DNA from 3 places in the Streptomyces sp. AF1A genome. Region 2 is predicted to be linked to each of the others. Evidence: predicted binding sites of a transcription regulator. Region 2 holds the regulator's gene; each other region holds the start of a gene.
What was found. The regulator HspR, encoded in region 2, represses chaperone genes until heat shock. The targets are predictions, from matches to a motif close to TTGAGNNNNNNNNNCTCAA.

Region 1 (3,252 bases), on a different contig from region 2:
CCTCGGCGTGCTGCTCCGCCTCCCGGACCATGCGTTCGATGTCGTCCTTGGGCAGGGCCGAGCCGCCCGTCACGGTCATCTTCTGCTCCCTGCCGGTGCCGAGATCCTTCGCGGAGACATGCATGATGCCGTTGGCGTCGATGTCGAAGGCCACCTCGATCTGCGGCACTCCGCGCGGGGCCGGCGGCAGACCGGTCAGCTCGAACATGCCGAGCTTCTTGTTGTACGCCGCGATCTCGCGCTCACCCTGGTAGACCTGGATCTGCACCGCCGGCTGGTTGTCGTCCGCGGTGGTGAAGATCTCCGAACGGCGGGTGGGGATCGTCGTGTTGCGCTCGATCAGCTTGGTCATGATGCCGCCCTTGGTCTCGATGCCGAGGGACAGCGGGGTGACGTCGAGCAGCAGGACGTCCTTGACCTCGCCCTTGAGGACACCGGCCTGCAGCGAGGCGCCGACCGCGACGACCTCGTCCGGGTTCACGCCCTTGTGCGGATCCTTGCCGGTCAGTTCCTTCACCAGCTCGGTCACGGCCGGCATCCGCGTCGAGCCGCCGACCAGGACCACGTGGTCGATGTCGGAGACCTTGATCCCGGCATCCTTGATCGCGTTGTGGAACGGCGCCTTGCAGCGCTCCAGCAGATCGGCGGTCAGCTGCTGGAACTGGGCGCGGGTCAGCTTCTCGTCCAGGTGCAGCGGGCCCTCGGCGGAGGCGGTGATGTAGGGCAGGTTGATGGTGGTCTCCGAGGAGCTGGACAGCTCGACCTTCGCCTTCTCCGCCGCCTCGCGCAGCCGCTGGACGGCCATCTTGTCCTTCGACAGGTCGACGCCGTAGTGGTTCTTGAACTGCGTGACCAGGTGGTCGACGATCCGCTGGTCCCAGTCGTCGCCCCCGAGGTGGGTGTCGCCGTTGGTGGCCTTCACCTCGATGACGCCCTCGCCCATCTCCAGCAGCGACACGTCGAAGGTGCCGCCGCCGAGGTCGAAGACGAGCACGGTCTGGTCGTTCTCCTTGTCCAGCCCGTAGGCCAGCGCCGCCGCCGTCGGCTCGTTGATGATGCGCAGGACGTTCAGCCCGGCGATCTCACCGGCCTCCTTGGTCGCCTGCCGCTGGGTGTCGTCGAAGTACGCGGGCACGGTGATCACCGCGTCGGTGACGTCCTCACCGAGGTACGCCTCGGCGTCCCGCTTCAGCTTCTGCAGCACACGCGCGGAGATCTCCTGCGGGGTGTACCGCTTGCCGTCGATGTCGCCGTGCTCCGGGAACCGCCACGCGTGGTCGCCCATGTATCGCTTCACGGAGCGCGCGGTGCGCTCCACGTTCGTCACGGCCTGCCGCTTGGCCACCTCGCCGACGAGCACCTCGCCGTTCTTGGCGAACGCGACGACCGAGGGCGTCGTGCGTGCACCCTCCGTGTTCGTGATGACCGTGGGCTCGCCGCCCTCGAGGACTGAGACCACCGAGTTCGTCGTACCCAGGTCGATACCGACCGAACGCGCCATCTGCTTCTCCCTCCTCGCTCGCGCTCGCTCATGCTGTGCTCGCGTGCTGTGCTCGGCGAGGTGATCATCTCGGGCGTCGCCGAGGGCTCCACGCCCAGCACCGCGTACAGATCGGCCCGCTGCTGCCGTGCCTGCATCCCGGCACCCCCTCACCCACCGCGAGCTGCGGGTTCACCGTTAATTGCCTACAGTCCTGAAATAAAACTTGAGTCTGCGGTTGTCAAGCTTTACGTGGGGCAGGTATAGGGATTGTCGAAGGCGTTCCGGGCCCCGGCAGCCCGGAGTCGTGCGCCGTCCTCGCAGCACTCAGGACCACTCTCGCCCACCGGACAGGAGGTGCCGTGCAGTGATCACTGAACTTGCCGTCGAGCGTGTCGAGTTCACCTGTGGCTCGTGCTGGCACAGCTGGAGCGTCGACTACGACGTGCAGCGCTACCGGGACGACGACGGGGACGAATGGGAGTACTTCTACCGCGACAACACGGCGGTCGCCTCCCCGTACACCCCGCAAGGCGCTCCGCCCTGCCCGCACTGCGGCCGGCGCTGGGTCGGGCGCCTCGTGGCCCGTCGCCCCGTGCCCCTGCCCGGCGACACCGAAGCGCCGCGCAGCCGCGTCCCGACGGAACGCGTCCACCGCCCCGAGCGGCACACCGCGCCCCTGCTGCGGGCCGCCGACCACGCCCAGCCGCCCTCGCGAGCCGATCGGCCGCTCACGTAGACGTCCTGATCGACCTGGCCGGCCCGAAGCGTGCGCGCGGGCCGGCCGTCGTATGCGTCCCGCCCCCGTGCGGCGCAGGCGATCACTTGGGGCGTTTGCACCCCTGGCGCGGGGTTGCAGCCGAAAGTGTGAGCTGGGGCATTGCCGCCCGGCGCGGGCTGCCCGCACGATGGGGCGAACGACCGGCGTCAGGGAAAGCAGCTCATCATGGGTGATCACGTGCATGTGCGACTCAGCCAGGGGCTGAGCGTGTCGGAGGACGGGAAACTGCTCGAGCACTCGCGCTGTCGGTGCGGTGCCACCTTCACCAGGGTGTTCGATGCCGACGGCGAGGAGCCTCAGTCCCCGGGCCGGTCCTGACCCGTGCCACCGCCCACGGGCAACGGTGTCCCCGTCGGGTGATCTTGGCGTGGGGCGGCCCAGCCGCGAGCGGTGGCCGATCACGTCGCCGTTCGGGGATCACCGGGTCCCCGTCACGGTCCTACGCCGCCTTCCGCCCAGCTCCCTCACGGTCACTCCCGCGATCGGTGCGCTGCCGCAGCAGGGCCGCGAGTGCGTGCGGATCGCGGACGGACAGTGCGAGGCGGGCGTACGGGCTCTTCCAGGGGTGGCAGTCGACGACCAGCGCGGGCGCGCCTTGCCACAGTGCGACGAAGTCGCGGCCCTTGGCGTGCACCAGCTCGCCGGCGCACCACCGCCCCGCACGGAAGCGGTAGTGGCGACCCGGCATGCCGATCCGCACCGCACGCCACCACGAGGGCTCCACCCGCACGTCCGCCACACAGTCAAGGGGCAGCCTCAGCGTCCGACGCCGTGCGGCCATGGCCAGGGTCCACGGCAGGCGGACGACGAGCTGATCGTCGTCGACCCACGCTCGCACCAGCACGGAAACCACCTCCCGTCGTGAGCGGCCTCCTGTCGAGAAAACACTCCACTCCTAGATATGTATCTCGCCGGCTCCATGAGGGATTCGCCCTGTGGGGTGCCGGCCCAGATGCGCAGTTCCGCCGTCACGGGACTATGGTCACCGGAT
Region 2 (3,252 bases):
GACGCCCGCGATGTTGTCCTTGCCGATCGCGGCGATCGCCTGGGCCATGTTGGCCTGGGCGTTCTCCGGCTTCCAGTCCGTGGTGTCGTAGCTCTTGGCGATCGTCACGTGGCCGGTCAGCTCGGAGAGCGCGCCCTGCTTGAACTGCTTGGCGTTCGGGTCGGTGGGCGAGCCGTTCATCATGACGATCTTGTCGGAGAGGCCGGCCTTCGAGCCGAGCGCCCCCAGCAGGGAGCGGGCCTGCACCTCGCCGACGAGCTCGTTGTCGAAGGAGATGTAGGCGTCGATCGGGCCCTCGGCGAGACGGTCGTAGGCGATGACCGGAATGCCCGCGTCCTTGGCCTTCTTCACCTCGCCGGCGATGGCGTGCGAGTCGACCGCGTCGACCAGGATGACGTCGACCTTGTCGTCGATCATCTTCTGCATCTGGCCGCTCTGCCGGGCGGCGTCCGCGTTGGCGTTGAGGTACTCGACCTTGCCCTGCTTGCCGGTCAGCTCGGCGACCTTGTTCTTGATGATGGGGTAGTCGAACTTGTCGTAGCGGGTGTTGGCCTTCTCCGGCAGCAGCAGGCCCACGGTGATGTCGTTGCCCTTGGTGGGGCTTGCGCTCGCGCCGTCTCCCGTCGCGTTCAGCACACCGCAGCCGGCGAGCGAGAGGGTCATCGTGGACGCGGCCACGGATATGGCGATACGACGCATTCGAGGGCTCACTTCAGGTGCGTTCGGACGTGGGCGCTGCTATACGACCCAGGTGTCTGAAAAGACAACGCGTAGGCCACACCCGGCGTCAAGCGCCACAACTTAACGAGTCCGCAACACCACGCTCCGCTGTCCATGTGAAGAAGGCGCGTAACCACCTGCAAACGCTCTTTACGGACCCTCCATCCAAAGGAAGTTCATGGAGGTGTCCATGAGACGGCAAAGACCGCACAGCGGCAGGGGCCGGGAGGACGCGTGTCCTCCCGGCCCCTGCCGTGTTCCGCTCGGCTGGATATCAGTCCTGCTGCTGCTGCCTCTTGGGCCGCCACACCACCAACGCGCTGGTCTGCTGGACCTCCTGGTACGGGACCAGGTCGCGGCGGTAGGACGCGTGCACGGCGGCCTCGCGCTGCTGCATCGCGGCCGCCGCGCCGTCCAGGGCCGCCTCGAGCTCCGCGACGCGGGACTGCAGGGCGGCGACCTGGTTCTCCAGTTCGATGATGCGCTTGATGCCGGCCAGGTTGATGCCCTCGTCCTGCGACAACTGCTGCACCTGGCGGAGCAGTTCGATGTCGCGGGCCGAGTAGCGCCGGCCCCGGCCCGCGGTGCGGTCCGGGGAGACCAGGCCCAGGCGGTCGTACTGGCGCAGCGTCTGCGGGTGGAGTCCGGAGAGCTGGGCCGCCACCGAGATGACGTAGACCGGGGTCTCCTCGGTCAGTTCATACGGGTTACGTCGACGGCCGTCCATCACTCTCAAGCTCCCTTCGCGGCCTCGAACAGCTCCGCCCGCGGGTCCTCGCCCGCGGTCGCCTCGCGATACGCCTCCAGCGCGTCACGAGCCTTCCCCGACAGGTCCTTGGGGACACGCACCTCGACGGTGACCAACAGGTCCCCGCGGGTGCCGTCCTTGCGGACCGCGCCCTTGCCCCGCGCCCGCATCGTACGGCCGTTCGGGGTGCCGGGCGGGAGCTTGAGGGTGACGGCCGGGCCGCCGAGCGTCGGGACCCTGACCTCGCCGCCGAGGGCCGCCTCGGCGAACGTCACCGGCACGGTGACGGTGAGGTTGTCGCCCTTGCGCCCGAACACCGGGTGCTCGCCGACGTGCACCGTGACGTACAGGTCGCCCGCCGGCCCGCCCCGCTCGCCGGGCGCGCCCTTGCCGCGCAGCCGGATGCGCTGCCCGTCCGTCACCCCGGCCGGGATGCGGACCTGCATGGTGCGCGACGACTTGGCGCGGCCGCTGCCCTTGCACTCCAAGCAGGGGTGCTCGGCGATCAGGCCGCGGCCCTTGCAGTCGGGGCAGGGGTCGGTGAGCGAGAAGCCGCCACCGGAGCCCCGCGCCACCTGGCCGGTGCCGACGCAGGTCGGGCACACCCGGGGGGTGCCGTTCTTGTCGCCGGTGCCGGAACAGGCCTTGCAGGGCTGCTGGGAGGTCATCCGCAGCGGCACCGTCGCACCCTCGATCGCCTCGGTGAAGCTGAGGGTGACCTCGGTGTCGATGTCCTGGCCGCGGCGCGGCTGGGTCCGGGGCGCGCCGGTGCCGCCGCGGTTGAACAGGCCCCCGAAGACGTCGCCGAGTCCGCCGCCGAAGCCCCCGCTCTGGGCCCCTCCGCCGCCGAAGAGGTCGCCCAGGTCGAAGTTGAAGGAGCCGCCGGCGCCCGGCCCGGGGCGGAAGCCGCCGTTGCCGAACAGGGCGCGTGCCTCGTCGTACTCCTTGCGCTTCTTGGGGTCGCCGAGGACGTCGTTCGCCTCGGAGATCTCCTTGAAGCGCTCCTCGGCCTTGGCGTTGCCCTTGTTGGCGTCCGGGTGGAACTCTCGGGCGAGCTTCCGGTACGCCTTCTTGATCTCGGCCTCGGTGGCGTCCTTGGGGACGCCGAGGACCTTGTAGTAGTCCTTCTCGATGAAGTCCTTGGTGCTCATCCTCGACGTCCCTCCTTCCCCTCGGTCCTCACGTCAGCCCTCGTCCGGGCCACCGTTCTCCTTGTCGTCGGCCGCCGGGGCGCTGTCCTCGGCGCCCTCCGCCTTGTCCGCCTTCACGGTCTGCGCGCCGGGCTGCGGTTCGGCGACGGCCACCCGCGCGGGGCGGATGGTGCGCTCGCCGATGCGATACCCGGGCTGCAGGATCGCCACGCAGGTGGTCTCCGTGACGTCCGGCGCGTAGGAGTGCATCAGGGCCTCGTGGATGGTCGGGTCGAAGGGCTCGCCCTCCTTGCCGAACTGCTGCAGGCCCATCTTCGCCGCGACGGTCTCCAGCGACTCGGCCACCGACTTGAAGCCGCCGACCAGTTCGCCGTGTTCCCGCGCGCGGCCGATGTCGTCGAGCACGGGCAGGAGTTCGGTCAGGAGGTTCGCGATGGCGATCTCCCGGACCGCGACCCGGTCCCGCTCGACGCGGCGGCGGTAGTTCTGGTATTCGGCCTGGAGGCGCTGGAGGTCCGCGGTGCGCTCGCCGAGCGCGGTGCGCACCTGGTCCAGCTGGGCCACCAGGCCCGCTGTCTCGTTCGCGTCCCCGGCCGGGGCCGCCCCCTCCTTGGGGGAGGCGGCCTTCGGCTC
Region 3 (3,252 bases), on a different contig from region 2:
CGCCTCGCGCGTGTACTCGCCGGCGAGCCTGCGCAGCGCGCTCTCCTCGATCGTCACCTCGTCCCGGTCCAGGCCGGCCCGCTCCAGCTGGCGCGGCAGCAGGTGGTCCCGGGCGATGACGACCTTCTCGTCCTCGGTGTAGCCGTCCAGTCGCACAATCTCCATACGGTCGGCGAGGGCCTCCGGGATTGCTTCGAGCACGTTGGCGGTGGCGAGGAAGACGACGTCGGACAGGTCCAGCTCCACCTCCAGGTAGTGGTCCCGGAAGGTGTGGTTCTGCGCGGGGTCGAGGACCTCCAGCAGCGCCGCGGCCGGGTCGCCGCGGAAGTCGGAGCCCACCTTGTCGATCTCGTCGAGCAGCACCACCGGGTTCATGGACCCGGCCTCCTTGACGGCGCGGACGATCCGGCCGGGCAGCGCGCCGACGTAGGTGCGGCGGTGGCCGCGGATCTCGGCCTCGTCCCGGACGCCGCCGAGGGCGACCCGGACGAACTTGCGCCCCATCGCGTGCGCGACGGACTCGCCGAGCGAGGTCTTGCCGACGCCCGGCGGGCCGACGAGCGCGAGCACGGCGCCGCCGCGCCGCCCGCCGACGACGCCCAGGCCGCGGTCGTTGCGGCGCTTGCGCACGGCCAGGTACTCGGTGATGCGCTCCTTGACGTCCTCCAGGCCCGCGTGCTCGGCGTCGAGGATCGCCTTGGCGCCCTGGATGTCGTACGCGTCCTCGGTCCGCTCGTTCCACGGCATCTCCAGGACGGTGTCCAGCCAGGTGCGGATCCAGGAGCCCTCGGGGGACTGGTCGGAGGCCCGCTCCAGCTTGTCGACCTCCTTCAGGGCGGCCTCGCGGACCTTCTCCGGCAGGTCGGCGGCCTCCACACGGGCGCGGTAGTCGTCGGACTCGTCGCCGTCCTGCTCGCCGTTGAGCTCGCGCAGCTCCTTGCGGACGGCCTCCAGCTGGCGGCGCAGCAGGAACTCGCGCTGCTGCTTGTCGACGCCCTCCTGGACGTCCTTGGCGATGGTCTCGGCCACGTCCTGCTCGGCGAGGTGGTCGCGCAGCTGCTGGGTGGCGAGCTTCAACCGGGCCACCGGGTCGGCGGTCTCCAGCAGTTCGACCTTCTGCTCGGTGGTGAGGAAGGGCGAGTAGCCGGAGTTGTCGGCGAGCGCGGCGACGCCGTCGATGGCCTGGACGCGGTCCACGACCTGCCAGGCACCGCGCTTCTTCAGCCAGGTGGTGGCGAGCGCCTTGTACTCCTTGACGAGTTCGGCGACATGGCCCGGCAGCGGGTCGGGCACGGTCTCCTCGATGTGCGCGCCCTCGACCCACAGCGCGGCCCCCGGGCCGGTGGTGCCCGCCCCGATGCGCACGCGGCTGCGGCCGCGGATCAGCGCCCCCGGGTCGCCGTCGGCCAGCCGGCCCACCTGCTCGACCGTGCCCAGCACGCCGGTCCTGGCGTACGTGCCCTCGACCCGTGGCACCAGCAGCACCTTGGGCTTGCCGGGCTCGGAGCGGGCGGCGGCCTGCGCGGCCTCCACCGCGGCCCGCACCTCGGCGTCGCTCAGGTCCAGCGGAACCACCATGCCGGGCAGCACGACCTCGTCGTCGAGCGGCAGCACGGGCAGGACGAGCGTGAACGCCGGTGACTCAGCAGCCATGATCTCCCCTTAGGCAGTCAACTTGAGCTATGCCGACTCAATGTTTGGCCCGCGGGGATTGTTCCCACGTTTGTGTTCGCTGTGAGCGATCACCTGGCGGAAGGCGGGATCGCCCAGGTGACAAGGGGCGGGGCGGGTCAGCGCTGCCAGCGGCGGACCAGGGGCCAGCCGGCGACGCCGATCGAGAGGGCGATGAGATGGCCCCAGTCGGTCATCGGGTCCTGGAAGGCGATCAGGTCGTTCAGCAGGGCGCCGCCCACCAGGATCAGCAGGGGCCAGCGCAGCCAGGGCCGGAGCAGACCGGCGAGCGCGCCGGTGCCGGCGGCGACGCCGAAGCTGATGCCGTAGTCGAGGCGGTGCAGCGAGGTGGCGGGCAGGTGGCCGAAGAGGACCGCGAGGCCCACCGGGACCTCCGTCGCCAGGGTGGCCAGGACGTGCCCCGCCAGGAACACGCAGGCCGCCCGCGCCCCTCCTATCCGCCGCTCCAGCGCGGTGAGCACCAGGAGGAACCCGGCCGCGAACGGCGAGACGATCCCGCCCGCGATCCACAGCGCGCTGGCCGGCAGCACCAGCGCCGGCCAGCGCACCAGGTGGGCCACGTCCGTGCTGGAGGCCTGGTAGAGGGCGTGGACGACGGACGGGTCGGCCAGCGCCGCGAAGAGCGAGGTGGCGGCCAGGACCGCCGTGTAGGCGAAGGTGAACGGCGTCCCGGTGGGCGTCGGCAGCAGCCGCCAGGGCCGCACCCACGGCAGCGGCACCCACCGCGTGGCCGCCGCGGCGGCCTCTGCGGCACCGCGCTGGCGAGGCATGCCGTCGAGCAGGTCCGCGGGGGCGGGGGCGGCGCCGCCCCGGGGCCCGTCCGGAAGGTGCGGGGACGCGGCCGCCACAGGGCCCGTCGCGATCCGTTCCACGGTGAGGCACTCCTTCCGTCGCGCCCCACACTCAGCGTTGCGCGAGCCGCTGTCTATGACCGACGCCACGCGGGAGCGCATTCACAGCAACCTCGTACGGCGCGGCCGCGTCCCGGCGCTGCACCGTCCCCCGTCGGGTGCCTCGCACGCCGGTGCCGGCACGGGTCATCCGTAATTGCCGTGTGCGCGAAGCCCCGTTCGAGCAGGATGGGGTGCATGACTGCCCTGGACGGATCCCCCGTGGTGCTCGACCGGCGTGACGGCCCGTACGGCGAGGTGGTCCTGCGCAGACACGGTGCGCTGCTGCAGATCATCGCCAACGGCTGCTTCCTGATGGACACCTCCGACGGCCGCTCGGAGCGGCTGCTGGTCGACGCCGCGTACGGCGCGCTGGACGGCCGCCCGCGGCCCGACGTGCTCATCGGCGGGCTGGGAGTGGGCTTCTCGCTGGCCCACGCGGCGGCGGACGCGCGCTGGGGCCGGATCACCGTGGTGGAACGCGAGCCCGCCGTCGTCGACTGGCACCGCGACGGCCCGCTGGCGCAGGTGTCCGCCGCCGCACTCGCCGATCCGCGCACCGAGATCGTCGAGGCGGACCTGATTCGTTATGTCACTGAGACATCGGACACGTTCGACGCCCTGTGCCTCGACATCGACAACGGCCCCGACTGGACCGTGACCGACGACA

Region 1: the regulator HspR is predicted to act here: its motif matches at 1,707-1,725, upstream of dnaK (molecular chaperone DnaK).
Region 3: the regulator HspR is predicted to act here: its motif matches at 1,676-1,694, upstream of lon (endopeptidase La).

What each region holds. Positions count from the first base shown of each region.
Region 1 is NZ_JBLEBI010000091.1:10,393-13,644, forward strand. It holds gene dnaK (molecular chaperone DnaK) at 1-1,501, opposite strand, end outside; gene ACLU3S_RS22650 (hypothetical protein) at 1,848-2,219, shown strand; gene ACLU3S_RS22655 (hypothetical protein) at 2,701-3,105, opposite strand; gene ACLU3S_RS22660 (methyltransferase domain-containing protein) at 3,251-3,252, shown strand, end outside.
Region 2 is NZ_JBLEBI010000015.1:27,647-30,898, forward strand. It holds gene ACLU3S_RS07560 (sugar ABC transporter substrate-binding protein) at 1-699, opposite strand, end outside; gene ACLU3S_RS07565 (heat shock protein transcriptional repressor HspR) at 995-1,447, opposite strand; gene dnaJ (molecular chaperone DnaJ) at 1,453-2,619, opposite strand; gene grpE (nucleotide exchange factor GrpE) at 2,653-3,252, opposite strand, start outside.
Region 3 is NZ_JBLEBI010000114.1:2,715-5,966, reverse strand. It holds gene lon (endopeptidase La) at 1-1,653, opposite strand, end outside; gene ACLU3S_RS25135 (rhomboid-like protein) at 1,791-2,564, opposite strand; gene ACLU3S_RS25130 (spermidine synthase) at 2,781-3,252, shown strand, end outside.